Linked DNA regions of Rubrivirga marina. Each later gene encodes a partner of the first gene's protein in a complex. Links are inferred from orthologs where the notes say so. Each region holds a gene or a part of one and is shown in the gene's direction. Other genes may lie near its edges.

Region 1 (6,650 bases):
CGACCGCGCCGAGCGCGACCGACCAGCCGACGGAGAGCCGAGCGGGACGTGCCATGGCCCGAACCTACGGCGGGCCTCCGGCGAGGATGCGCCACGCTTGACGACGACTTAACGCGGCGCGCGGGACCCTCCGGCAGAACCCGAGGTTGGAACCCTAGCACTCTCGCGGGGAGAGTGCTAATCTCACTCGCCGCGGCTCGACCGCACCCTCTGTACCCCCCCTTCCAATCCACACCATGGCAGCTTCCATCAAGCCGCTCGGCGACCGCGTCGTCGTCAAGCCCCAGGACGCCGAGACCCAGACGGCCGGCGGCCTCTACATCCCTGACACCGCCAAGGAGAAGCCCCAGCGCGGGACCGTCCTGGCCGTCGGCCCGGGCAAGGTCGAGAACGGGACGAAGGTCGACATGACCGTCTCCGAGAACGACACCGTCCTTTACGGCAAGTACGCCGGGACCGAGATCCAGCTCGACGGCGAGGACGTCCTCATCATGCGCGAGTCCGACATCCTCGGCATCGTCAACGGCTAGCCTTCGCGCTCGCCCGGCCGCCTCGGTACCGAGGCGGACACCCCCAACTCTAGAACCAACCAACCACAATGGCTAAGCAGATCACATTCGACGCGGACGCCCGGAACCAGCTGAAGGAGGGCGTCGACGCGCTCGCCAACGCCGTCAAGGTGACGCTGGGACCCAAGGGCCGCAACGTCATCATCGAGAAGAAGTTCGGCGCCCCGACTGTCACCAAGGACGGCGTGACCGTCGCCAAGGAGATCGAGCTCGAGGACAAGATTGCCAACGTCGGCGCGCAGATGGTCAAGGAGGTCGCCTCCAAGACCTCCGACGTCGCCGGTGACGGGACGACGACCGCCACGGTCCTCGCCCAGGCGATCATGAACCAGGGCCTCCGCTCGGTCAACTCGGGCGCAAACCCGATGGACCTCAAGCGCGGCATCGACAAGGCCGTCACCGCCGTCGTCGAGGAGCTCAAGGGCCTCTCGCGCGAGGTCGGCGGCAAGGACGAGATCGCCCAGGTCGGCACCATCTCCGCCAACAGCGACGAGGAGATCGGCAACCTCATCGCGGAGGCGATGGAGAAGGTCGGCAAGGACGGCGTCATCACGGTCGAGGAGGCCAAGGGCACCGACACCTCCCTCGAGACCGTCGAGGGCATGCAGTTCGACCGCGGCTACCTCAGCCCGTACTTCGTGACCGACCCGGACGCGATGGAGGTCGTGCTCGAGGACGCGCTCGTCCTCATCCACGACAAGAAGATCTCGGCGATGAAGGACCTCCTCCCGGTCCTCGAGAAGGTCGCCCAGATGGGCAAGCCGCTCCTCCTCGTCGCCGAGGACATCGACGGCGAGGCCCTCGCGACGCTCGTCGTGAACAAGCTCCGCGGGACACTCCGCGTGGCCGCCGTCAAGGCCCCGGGCTTCGGCGACCGCCGGAAGGCCATGCTCGGCGACATCGCGACGCTCACGGGCGGCACGCTCCTCTCCGAGGAGATGGGCTACAAGCTCGAGAACGCGACGCTCGACAGCCTCGGCAGCGTCCAGCGCGTCGTCATCACGAAGGACAACACGACGCTCGTCGACGGCGCCGGCACGCAGGAGGACATCTCGGGCCGGATCGGCCAGATCCGCAGCCAGATCGAGAACACGACCTCGGACTACGACCGCGAGAAGCTCCAGGAGCGGCTCGCCAAGCTGTCCGGCGGCGTGGCCGTCCTGAAGATCGGCGCCGCTACGGAGCCGGAGATGAAGGAAAAGAAGGCCCGCGTCGAGGACGCGCTCCACGCGACCCGCGCGGCCGTCGAGGAGGGCATCGTCCCCGGCGGCGGCGTCGCCCTCGTGCGCGCCATCTCGGCCCTCGACGACTTCCAGGTCGAGAACGAGGACCAGCAGATCGGCGTCAAGATCGTGCGTCGCGCGCTCGAGGAGCCGCTCCGCCAGATCGTCAACAACGCCGGCCTCGAGGGCTCGGTCGTGGTCCAGAAGGTCAAGGATGGCGAGGCCGACTTCGGCTTCAACGCCCGGACCGAGGAGTACGGCAACCTCCTGAGCATGGGCGTCGTCGACCCGACGAAGGTCACCCGCACCGCGCTCGAGAACGCCGCTTCGGTGGCCGGCCTGCTCCTCACGACCCAGACGGTCGTTGTGGACAAGCCCGAGCAGGAGCCGGCGATGCCCGCCGGCGGCGGGATGGGCGGCATGGGCGGCGGCATGGACTTCTAGTCCAGCCCGGCACCCCCGCCTCGGTCTCCCCACGGAGGTCCCGAGGCGGGCACCGCCACGGGGCGGCTCTCTTCGGAGGGCCGCCCCTTTTTTTGGTCGGCCTCGGAGCCGAGGACGAGAGGACGGGCCTCATCCTTCACGCGAACTCCGGCGCCGTCGGCCTACACTGACCGCCCGATGACCGTTGGCCCCTCATGCGCTGGTTGACACTCCTCTGCCTCCTCACCGGCTGCGTCCTCCCGACGCCCGAGGCGGACCGTGGAGCCCGTGCACCGGGCCGAGCGGACGACCGGCCCGACCTCGGTGGCCTCGCGGACGAGGTCCATCAGGAGGCGAACGCGGCCCGCCGATCGAGCAGCGAGGCGCCGCTGCGGTGGTCCGACGCCCTCGCGGCCGTGGCCCGGGATCACAGCCGGGACATGGCGTCCCGCGGCTACTTCGACCACGTCTCGCCAGAGGGCGCCACCGCACAGGACCGGGCTCTGGCCCGGGGCGTCGACTGCCGAGTCGATCTACGCGGCGGGCGGTCCCGGGTCGGGGTGTCTGAGAACCTGTACCAGGGCTGGCGTTACGGCCGGGTCTGGACTCGCCAGACGGCCGACGGCGCGACGCGCACCTACGAGTGGCTGTCCGCCAACGAGATCGCCCGCCAGACCGTCGGCGGGTGGCTCGACAGCCCGGGCCACCGTCGCAATCTCCTCGACCGCGTCTCGACCGCCCACGGCATCGGCGTCGCCGTGGACCGCGAGGACCGCATCTACGTCACCCAGGTTTTATGCTGAACGTCTCCTCCCGTACCGTCTCTCGCGTCGCCTGGGGTGTGCTCGGGTACACCGTCCTGGTGATCCTCTGGGGCGCGTTCGTGCGTGCGTCGGGCTCCGGCGCCGGCTGCGGCGACCACTGGCCGCTGTGCAACGGCGAGGTCGTCCCGACGGCACCGACGATGAACACGATCGTCGAGTTCGGGCACCGGATCACGAGCGCTCTGGCTGGGATTGCCGCCCTCGGGCTCGTCGCCGTCGTGTTTCGAGGCACCGCGAAGGGGTCGCCGGTCCGGAAGGCGGCCGTCGCGTCGCTCGTGTTCATGATCACGGAGGGCGCCATCGGGGCCGGTCTCGTCCTGTTCGAGTACGTCGCCTACAACCCATCGATCGGCCGGGCGGTGTGGATGGCGGCACACCTCACGAACACCTTCTTCCTCCTCGGCGCGCTCACGCTCACCGCGTGGTGGTCGGAAGGCGCCGACACGCCCCGCCTCGGAATGCGCGCCGAGGCGGGCTGGGTCGGAGCCGCGCTGCTAGCCGTACTCGTGCTCGGGGCTGGCGGGGCGATCACGGCGCTCGGCGACACCCTCGTGCTCGGCGGTGGCCTCGACCCCGAGACCGACCCGATCGTCGCAGCCATCCTCGGCGCGCGCGTGTTCCACCCGACGATGGCGTTCGTCGCCCTCGCGATCCTCGGCGCTGCCGTGTTCGCGACGCGGACCGGCGCCCGACCCACGACCCTGGGCATGACGATCCTCGGCGTGTTCCTCGGCCAGATGGCCCTGGGCGCCCTCAACGTGGCGCTGATGGCGCCGATCTGGCTCCAGATCGTCCACCTGCTGATCACCGACCTGATCTGGATCGCCATGATCGTTTGGGCCTCCGAGACGCTGGCGGCCCCCGCTTTGGAGCCGGTCGAGTCGGCTGCCGTCGCCGCCTGACCGCTCCCCCGATCTGCCCCCGAACGCCCTCCTCCTGTGTGCCTCGTCGCCTTCGCCCTCGACGTCCATCCCCAGCACCGGCTGGTGCTCATCGGGAATCGTGACGAGGCGTTCGCGCGGCCCGCCGCTCCGCTCGCATGGTGGAACGACGCTCCCGGCGTCCTCGCCGGCCGGGACCTCGAGGCCGGCGGCACGTGGCTCGGCGTGACGGATACGGGCCGGTGGGGCGTGTTGACGAACGTCCGCGACCCGCATCATCCGCGGCCGAGCACGCGGTCGCGCGGCGCCCTCGTCGCCGACTTCCTCCGCCTCGACGGCACTGCCCGCAGCTACGCCGAGGCGGTGCACGCGGAGCGCGACACGTACGACGGCTTCAACCTCGTCGTCGGCGATCCCGACTCGGTCCACGTGGTCTCGACGCGGCACGACGAAATGTTGGAGCTGGAACGGGGGGTCTACGGGATCTCGAACGACCGGCTCGACACGCCGTGGCCGAAGGTCGTCCGAGCCCGTCAGCGGCTCCGCGACGCGCTCCGGTCCGACCCGGTCGATCCGGCTGACCTGCTGCCGATCCTCGACGACCGCGAACCCGCCCCGGACGACGCCCTGCCGGACACCGGGGTCGGGCTCGAGTGGGAGCGCCGCCTCTCCCCCGTCCGCATTGTCGCCGACGGGTACGGGACGCGCGTCTCGACGGCGCTCGCGCTCGACCGCGACGGCGGCGGGCGCGTGGTCGAGCGGACGTGGCTTCCCGACGGCTCAGCCGGCACGACCACCGAGGCGGAGGTCACGCCACCGGCAGCGACCTGAACACGACGGCGGCGAACGCCAGACCGGCGGCGGTCCCGATGAGAACGGCCCGCGCCGTGACCTCCGAGATCGAGTCGAGCCACCGGCTCTCGGTGTCATCCGGCGCCGCGATCCAGCCGGTCCGGCGGTCCCACTCGGCCTCGTCGGCCTGCTGCCAGACGAGCCACAGTGCGAGGGCCGCGTAGAGGAGCAGGAGCCAGAGCGTCGGCTCGGCGTCGATCCACCCTGCGACGGCGAGGAAGAGGGCGACGGCGCCGACCGACGCGGCGGCCTGCATCGCGACCGTCAGCGCCACCCACAGCGGGACGCTCACCGCCCACGCCGGGACGAATCCGAACGCGAGGTGCTGCACGACGCGGGCGGCCCACGTCGAGAGCAGGAAGAGCGGGACCGCGATGAGGCCCAGAATCATCCGTCGAGGAGCTCGGCCTTGAAGCGCTCCGCGAGGGCGTCGGCGGCCTCGGGGGTGCCCGCCTCGGTGTAGACGCGGAGGATCGGCTCGGTGTTGGACTTGCGGACGTGCGCCCAGCCCTCGTCGAGGTCCACCTTGACCCCGTCGACGGTGGACACGCGGCCCTCGTACCTCCCCGCGAGCGCGTCGAGGAGCGCGTCGGCGTCGAGGTCGTCGGTGAGCGGCAGCTTGTGCTTGGCGATGGCGTAGGTGGGGTACCCGGCGCGGAGGTCGCTGAGCGACTGGCCCGTCTCAGCGAGGTGCTGGAGCACGAGCGCCACGCCCACGAGCGCGTCGCGGCCGTAGTGGAGGTCCGGCAGGATCACCCCCCCGTTTCCCTCCCCGCCGATGACTGCCCCCGCCTCCTGCATCGCCCGGACGACGTGGATCTCACCCACGGCCGACCGCACCACCTCTTGCCCGTGCTTGCTCGCGATGTCCTCGATGGCTCGCGACGACGACAGGTTCGTTCCGACGGGCCCGGCCTTCTTGCCGAGCAGGAAGTCGGCGGCGACGACCTGCGTGAGCTCCTCCCCGAAGAACCGGCCGCCGTCCTCGACGAACGCCAGCCGGTCGGCGTCCGGGTCCACGACCACGCCGAGGTCGGCGCCGGTCTCGGCCACACGGCTCGTGATGCCGTCGAGGTGGGCCGGAAGCGGCTCCGGGTTGTGGGCGAAGCGGCCCGTCACGTCGCCGTTGAGGACCTCGACGTCGTCCACGCCGAGCGCCTCCAGCATCGCCGGGATGGCGAACGCGCCGACCGAGTTGATCCCGTCGACCACCACCTTGAAGCCGCGCTGGCGGATCGCATCGGGGTCGACGTACGGCAGCTCGAGGATCTTCTGGACGTGGTACGGGAGGAGATCGTCGGTTTCGTAGTCGCCGAGGTCTTCGTAGCCGACCGTGTGGGCGGAGACGTCCTCGTCGGCGAGCGCCAGCACCTCGGCGCCCTCGTCGGGACCGAGGAACTCGCCGTTCCGGTCGAGGAGCTTGAGCGCGTTCCACTCGGCCGGGTTGTGCGAGGCGGAGAGGATGACGGCGCCGTCGGCCTCGTGCTTGAGCACGCCCATCGCCACGCTCGGCGTCGTCGCCAGCCCGGCGTCGACGACGTCGCAGCCGGCGGCCTGGAGCGTGGCCGTCACGAGGCGGGCGCAGACGTCGCCCGTCACCCGCCCGTCGCGCCCCACCACGACGAGGGGGCGCGCCTCGGTCTGCCGGCGGAGCCAGGCGCCGAAAGCGGAGGCGTAGCGGACGAGCGCGGCCGGGTCGAGGCCGTCGCCGAAGACGCCGCGGATGCCAGAGACGGAAGCGATGAGGGGCATGGAGATCGGGGGGCGGTCGGGTTGGAGGTCGAGGGTGACAGCCGGGGCGGCCCGGTGCGTCGGTGTCGGGAACGAGCGAAACCCTCATCCGGTCCGGGACGCGGCTCTATCCTGGAGATGCGTTCA
Region 2 (6,642 bases), 2.4 Mb from region 1 along the record:
CGAACAGCTTCTCCAGTGCGGCCACGCGCGAGAGCGCGAACACGCCAGCGAGCACGGCCGCTAGGAGGGCGGCGACCTGGGTGGGCTCGGTGATGAGGGCGGCCTCGGCGGGGTCCATGCGCGGTCGGGAAGGGGAGCCGCGAAGATAGGCGGACCCTCTCGCCGAGGGCGGTCCGCCTCGGGACCTCCGTGGCGGGACTGAAACAGCACGGGGCGGCAGGCCATCGCCCACCGCCCCCGCGGAACTCGAACGGAGCGGGCCTACTCGTCCTCGACCTTCTCGAACACGACGCACGTGTTGTGCCCGCCGAACCCGAACGCGTTCGAGAGCGCCACCTTCACGTCGCGGTCCTGGGGCTCGTTGAACGTGTAGTTGAGGTCGCAGGCCGGGTCCGGCGTCTCGAAGTTGATGGTCGGCGGGATCCGGCCGTTCGTGATGGCGAGGATCGAGGCGATGGCCTCCACGGCGCCGGCGGCGCCGAGGAGGTGGCCCGTCATCGACTTCGTCGACGACAGGTTCATGTCGTAGGCGTGCTCGCCGAAGACGGCCTTGATCGCCTTCGTCTCGGCCACGTCGCCGAGCGGGGTGCTCGTCCCGTGCATGTTGAGGTAGTCGACGGCCTCGGGCGCGACGCCGGCCGTCTGGAGCGCCTGCTCCATGGCCAGCTTGGCGCCCAGCCCCTCGGGGTGGGGGGCCGAGATGTGGTGGGCGTCGGCCGACATGCCGAGGCCGGTGACCTCGGCGTAGATCTTGGCGCCTCGGGCCTTGGCGTGCTCGTAGTCCTCGAGGACGAGCGAGCCGGCGCCCTCGCCCATCACGAACCCGTCCCGGCCCGCGTCGAACGGACGGGAGGCGTGGAGCGGGTCGTCGTTCTGGGTCGAGAGCGCCTTCATGTTGCCGAACCCGCCCAGGCCGACCTCGGTGATGCTCGCGTCGGTCCCGCCGGCCACCATGACGTCGGCGAGGCCGGCCTTGATGACCATCCAGGCGTCGCCGATCGCGTTGTTCGAGGTCGCGCAGGCCGAGACCGTCGCGTAGTTCGGCCCGTGGAGGCCGTGGCGCATCGAGATCAGGCCGGGCGCCATGTCGATAATCATCATCGGCACGAAGAACGGGCTGAGCCGGCGCGGCCCGTGCTCGGCGTACTCCACGACCTGGTCCTGGAACAGCTTCATCCCGCCGATCCCGGAGCCCATCACCACGCCCATCCGCGTCTTCTCCTCGGCGTCGAGCGCCTCGGTGTCGATGCCGGCGTCGCGGAGCGACTCGTCGGCGGCGACGATGGCGTACTGGGCAAACGGGTCGAGCCGGCGGGCCTCCTTCCGGTCGAGGTAGTCGCCGGGGTCGAAGTCGGAGACCTCGCAGGCGAACCGCGTCGGGTACTCGCTGGCGTCGAAGTGGGTGATGGGGCCGGCGCCGCTCTGGCCCTCCATCATGGCGTCCCAGAAGGCGGGGACCGAGTGGCCGAGCGGCGTGATCGCGCCGAGGCCGGTGACAACGACGCGGCGGTCGGAGAACGACATGGGGGAGGGGCGAGCGGGCGCCGCGGACGCGGCGCGATACAAAACCGGCGGTGCGCTGTGGGGCGCCCCGCCGGCAAGAGACTCAGAGCGAAGGGCCGACGAGAACGCTAGCCTTCCTTGTTGGCCTCGACGTAGTCGATGGCGTCGCCGACGGTGGCGATGTTCTCGGCGTCTTCGTCGGGGATGGTCATGTCGAACTCTTTCTCGAACTCCATGATGAGCTCGACGGTGTCGAGGGAGTCCGCGCCAAGGTCGTTGGTGAACGAGGCCTCGCGCGTGATGTCGGCTTGGTCGACGCCGAGCTTCTCGACGATGATCTCCTTGATGCGCTGTTCGGTGGACTCGGCGGCCATGGGGGGTGGGTCGGGTAGAGGGGGCGGGCGCGAAACGGCGCCATGAGGGCGGGAAAGCTACGCCAGCCGGCCGGGGCGGGCAATCGGCCCGGCGGTCCGAGGGGCCGGACGGGGCGGTGGCGGCCCTCCTTACGCACGCCCCCCGCCGCAGATTCCCGGAAGACGCGGTTGAGGCCATCGGCAGGGGGGCGAATCCGACGCCGAGGCGGACGGGGTGCCGCTACCTTCGTCGCCCACGTCCTCCCGTTGCGTTTCCCATGGCGATCCTCTTCACCTCCGAGTCGGTCTCGGAAGGCCACCCCGACAAGGTCGCGGACCAGATCTCCGACGCCCTCCTCGACGCGTTCCTCGCCGGCGACCCGCGCAGCCGCTGCGCCATCGAGACCCTCTGCACGACCGGCCTCGTCGTCGTCTCGGGCGAGGTCACGAGCGACACCTACGTCGACGTCCAGGAGGTCGTCCGCCGGACGATCGAGGAGATCGGCTACACCGACCCGCTCCTCCAGTTCGACGCCCGGAGCTGCGGCGTCCTGGTCTCGATCCACGAGCAGTCGGCCGACATCGCGCAGGGCGTCGACGACGACCGCGGGCTCCACGCCGAGCAGGGCGCCGGCGATCAGGGCATGATGTTCGGCTACGCCACGCGCGAGGACGAGGAGACGCTCATGCCGCTGGCGCTCATGCTGAGCCACCGGCTGGTCAAGCGGCTCGCCGACATCCGGAAGGCCGGGGAGGTGATGACCTACCTCCGGCCCGACGCCAAGAGCCAGGTGACCATCGAATATGAGGCCGACGGCCGGACGCCCAAGCGGGTCCACACCGTCGTCCTCTCGACCCAGCACGACGAGATCGACCCGGACGATGATGGCGCGTCGCTGGCCCAGATCAAGGCCGACGTCCGCGAGCACGTCCTCCCACACGTCCTCCCGGCGGAGCTCGTCGACGACGGCCTCGTGCTCCACGTCAACCCGACCGGGACGTTCGTCATCGGCGGGCCGCACGGCGACACCGGCCTCACGGGCCGGAAGATCATCGTCGACACGTACGGCGGGAAGGGGGCACACGGCGGCGGCGCGTTCTCGGGCAAGGACCCCTCGAAGGTGGACCGCTCTGCGGCCTACGCCACGCGCCACGTCGCCAAGAACCTCGTGGCGGCCGGGCTCGCCGACGAGGCGCTCGTCCAGGTGGCCTACGCGATCGGCGTGGCCGACCCCGTCTCGATCCGCGTCGACACGAACGGGACGGCGCAGCACGGGCTCACCGACGCCCAACTGGCCGCGCTCGTGACCGAGCACGTCGACCTCCGGCCAGCGGCCATCATCGAGCGGTTCGGGCTCATCGACTCCGACGGCGACGTCCGCCCGCGCTACCGCCGGACGGCGGCCTACGGCCACTTCGGCCGCGACGCGTTCCCGTGGGAGCGGCTCGACCTCGTCGAGACCCTCACCGAGGCGGCCCAGGCGACGGCCTGACCGAGCCCTCCTGAACACGTGAGGCCGCCGGCCCCGTACAGCTGGGGTCGGCGGCCTCGACGCCGGAGGACCGGCCCGTTCCCACCACAGAAAAGGCCGGCCCCGGAGGGGAAGGGAGGGTCCCCAGTGAGCCGCTAACAGAATCGGCCGCCGCACAGGCTGCCCACATCATGGGATCACACGATTTGTTCGGCGCTGTCGGGCCGTCGGGGCAGCTAGGCGAGCGAGGTGCATGCCATCGAGTCGGCGCCCTCGCCAGCGAAGCCCAGTTCCTCAACCTCCTACGCGATCTTCTGCTGGCCCAGCCGCCGCCGTCCGACGTGGGGCGGCGGCGGTCGGAGCCCGAGGTCAGAACGGTCCGGCCACTTTCAGCCCGGGCTGTGCGGGGCGAGAGCGGACCCTAAGTGCCCTGGCAGACTGGCGGGCGATCCCGTCGGGCGAGAACGCCGTGACGAATACCCTCTCGCCATTAGCGACCGAGCCGGAGAAGGTCCGGGTGTGCCCAAACGCCTGCACGAGCACGGTGAACGACGCTGGGCTCGGCCCCGAATAGTGATCAACGGAGACCGCGTAAGTCCCTCTCGGTGCCTGCCCTGTGGGCCAGAAAACGTTCTTGGGCCCCTCGCCGTCAGTGTCGTCAACGTCGAGCTGGCCTCCGGAGCTTGAGGTCGGTTGCCCGTAGTAGATCGTCTCCCCGGTCGGATCCGAAACGTAGAGGTCGAGGTCGGCCGTGTTCGTCCACTTTAGCGTGACCTGTACGTCACCCGACCCCGTGTCGAGCGCCGCCAGCATAGTGAGCACCAGATCGCGCAGCCTCTCCGACGTGGCCGAATCGTACGCGAGCAAGGCGGTATCGACGAGGGCGACTCCGCACGCGACGGCGTTCATCCCCAAGCATTGGGCCCAGTCCGTGGTCGCGTTATAGATGCGGATGGCCGTCCCTGCGAGGCCCGCATCCCATGTCAGGGACGCGAATCCCACGGCGGCTCCATTGACCGCTGCGACGGCGGCCGTCGCCAGGGCAACGGCCGCGGAGGTCGCTCTGGCGAACGTCACGACGGCCGCGGTGACGTCAACGTCGGCGCTGACGCGGAGGCCGTTCGCTAAGCCGTCGGTGAGATCGCTGAGGTTGATCTCCGCGATGTCGACATCGCGCTGAAACGACATCTCCCCATTCGGGAGAAGCAAGGCCACGTCGACGAGGCCGGGCCGGTAGTTCGCGAACGCGAGGACTGCCCCCTGCGCGTGAAGTGTCTGGGGGAGCCCATCTTCGCCGAAGAGGACTGTGGTGGTGGTGCTGTCCGGTGCGACAAACGTGCCGCCCGTGAGCACCCCCGAATCGGGGTCGAAGATGGGAGCCGCATAGGAGCCGTCCGGATGAACGACGACAAGTGGTGACTCCGGAGCGTTTTCTACGACCGCCAGCCCGATCTCTTGGCTGTCGGAGGGCTCGGCGTCCGGGGAGGTACCGCTTGGTTCGATGAGGTCACAGCCGGGCACCGAGACCAGCAGAACGTGGAGGGCATGGAACGTGGCATGGAAGAGGTTTGAACTCTGGACGGCTAGACCGGCAGGCTAGAACAGGACCCCGACCCGGACGAGGTGGAGCCGATCGAGCTGCGTGTAGTCGCTGGCCTCGGTGACCACGCCGACGAGGTCGCCCACGGATTCGAGCGGGGTCGAGTCGGTACGCGTGGTCCGAAGCGTGTAGCCGAGGATGGCGCCGAGGTCCGTGCCGAGGACGCCGTCGAGCTTGGCCTGCAAGGTGAGCGTGCTCGTGCGGAGGCCGTACGCATCGACCCCATCGCCCTCGGCGCCGCCGAGCTGGTTGCTGGCCTCGAGCGGGTCGAAGTCGGCCCGGGCGCCGGCGCCGAGTGTCAGGGACGCCGAGCCGGTGAGGGCACTGGCGAGGGGGAGCCCTTCGAGCGGGACTTCGGCCTCGGCGCCGCCGCCAACGCGGAGCGCGGCCAGCCCGAGGTGGAGCGTCTCGATATCGTCCTCGTCGGGCTCGACGCCGTCCGCCAGTGAGGGCTCCACGCGGAAGTACCGGTAGCCGAGCTCGACCCCGAGAGGCACGAACAGGTTCACCGTGACGTCCTCGCCCAGTGTCGCGATCGGGAGGCGGCCCGCCGAGGCGAGGTCGGCGCCGAGCGCGCTCGCCTTGGTCGAGTCGCCCTCCGCCGCCGAGGGTTGGACGTCGGTCCCATAGAACACATGGAACAAGCCGGTGGCGCTGTAGAACCCGGCGGCGTACACGTCGCTGTCGAACGTGTAGGCGGGCGCGTTGTCGCCGAGGGCGTACTCGACGGCGTAGCCGCCGGCGCCGACGTTGACCTGGGCGGCCGGGGCGGTCGCGAGGACGAGGGCGAGGAGGAGCAGGCAGGGGCGCATGCCAGAGAACCGGGGGAAGGTCATGGAGCGGGGGGGTGAAGACGGTGGAGTCAGTCGGTGGCGCCGCCGCCTCAATGGGCGGCGGCGCCCGAGCCGGCCCCTTCCCACCACGAAGGGGGCCGACGGGAAACAGAAAGGGGAAGGGTGAGACCGTGAGGAGGGCTCGCGCACGGCCGCCAGTCGCAGCCCGGCGCGAGTCCTCCTCGGGCCTTCGGACCGCGGTTAGCGGACCACCGTGACGCGGCGCGCGATGCGCTCCCGCTCGGTGGCGAGGCGGAGCACGTACACGCCGGGCGCGAGGGCCGAGGCGTCGAAGGCGACCTCGTGGGCGCCGGGCACGAGCGGCCCGTCGACGAGCCGCGCGACCTCGCGGCCGAGCACGTCGTACACGCCGAGGCGGACGGACTCGGCCGGTCCGACCTCGACGGTCACCGTGCCGCGGCCTGCGACGGGGTTGGGCGCGACGTGAAGGGCGAAGCGGGCCTCGGGGCCGTCGGCCGCGTCGACGTCGCCGGCCGTCGTAAACACGGCGGGCGCCGTCCAAGCCCCGGTCGTCCCGCCGTCGACGCCGGCGACACGCCAGGCGTAGGTCGTGCCCGGAACGAGCGTCCCGTCGGGGACCGTGGCCTCGGTGCCCTCGACGACCTGGTCGAAGACGACCTCAGCCGTGTCGCTCGCCCGGCGCGAGGCGTCGAACCCGTCGCGGGCCACCTGGACGCGGTACGAGCCGGTCCCGGCGAAGTCGGTCCAGTCGAGCGTCGGCGTCAGCGACACGTCCTCGGCGCCGTCGGCCGGGCCGTCGCCCTCCACGACGTCGCCCGACGGCCGCCCGAAGGACACGTTGTCGAGAATTTCGACCGGGTTCGCGGCGGTCTGCCCGTCACAGCAGTCGTAGGCGACGG

Evidence for each region.
Region 2: the proteins of groL (region 1) and metK are in contact, whole or in part, in a cryo-EM structure (PDB 8P4O), measured with the Escherichia coli proteins. The link is inferred for Rubrivirga marina from one-to-one orthologs.

What each region holds. Positions count from the first base shown.
Region 1 is NZ_MQWD01000001.1:3,175,703-3,182,352, forward strand. The notes cover bases 1-2,917. They hold groL (chaperonin GroEL), read left to right. Parts: upstream 1-598; coding sequence 599-2,236; downstream 2,237-2,917. Other genes in these bases: BSZ37_RS13390 (DUF2085 domain-containing protein), read right to left, coding at 1-55; groES (co-chaperone GroES), read left to right, coding at 237-530; BSZ37_RS13405 (CAP domain-containing protein), read left to right, coding at 2,431-2,917. Also shown: more of BSZ37_RS13405, read left to right, coding at 2,918-3,018; BSZ37_RS13410 (COX15/CtaA family protein), read left to right, coding at 3,012-3,941; BSZ37_RS13415 (NRDE family protein), read left to right, coding at 3,978-4,751; BSZ37_RS13420 (hypothetical protein), read right to left, coding at 4,729-5,163; glmM (phosphoglucosamine mutase), read right to left, coding at 5,160-6,524.
Region 2 is NZ_MQWD01000001.1:754,030-760,671, reverse strand. The notes cover bases 1,333-4,241. They hold metK (methionine adenosyltransferase), read left to right. Parts: upstream 1,333-2,134; coding sequence 2,135-3,349; downstream 3,350-4,241. Other genes in these bases: BSZ37_RS02970 (YfaP family protein), read right to left, coding at 3,698-4,241; BSZ37_RS02980 (acyl carrier protein), read right to left, coding at 1,632-1,877; fabF (beta-ketoacyl-ACP synthase II), read right to left, coding at 1,333-1,524. In the rest of the region: BSZ37_RS02990 (DUF819 family protein), read right to left, coding at 1-118; more of fabF, read right to left, coding at 262-1,332; more of BSZ37_RS02970, read right to left, coding at 4,242-4,849; BSZ37_RS02965 (hypothetical protein), read right to left, coding at 4,925-5,740; BSZ37_RS02960 (leucine-rich repeat domain-containing protein), read right to left, coding at 5,963-6,642. UniProt on the Escherichia coli protein: Catalyzes the formation of S-adenosylmethionine (AdoMet) from methionine and ATP.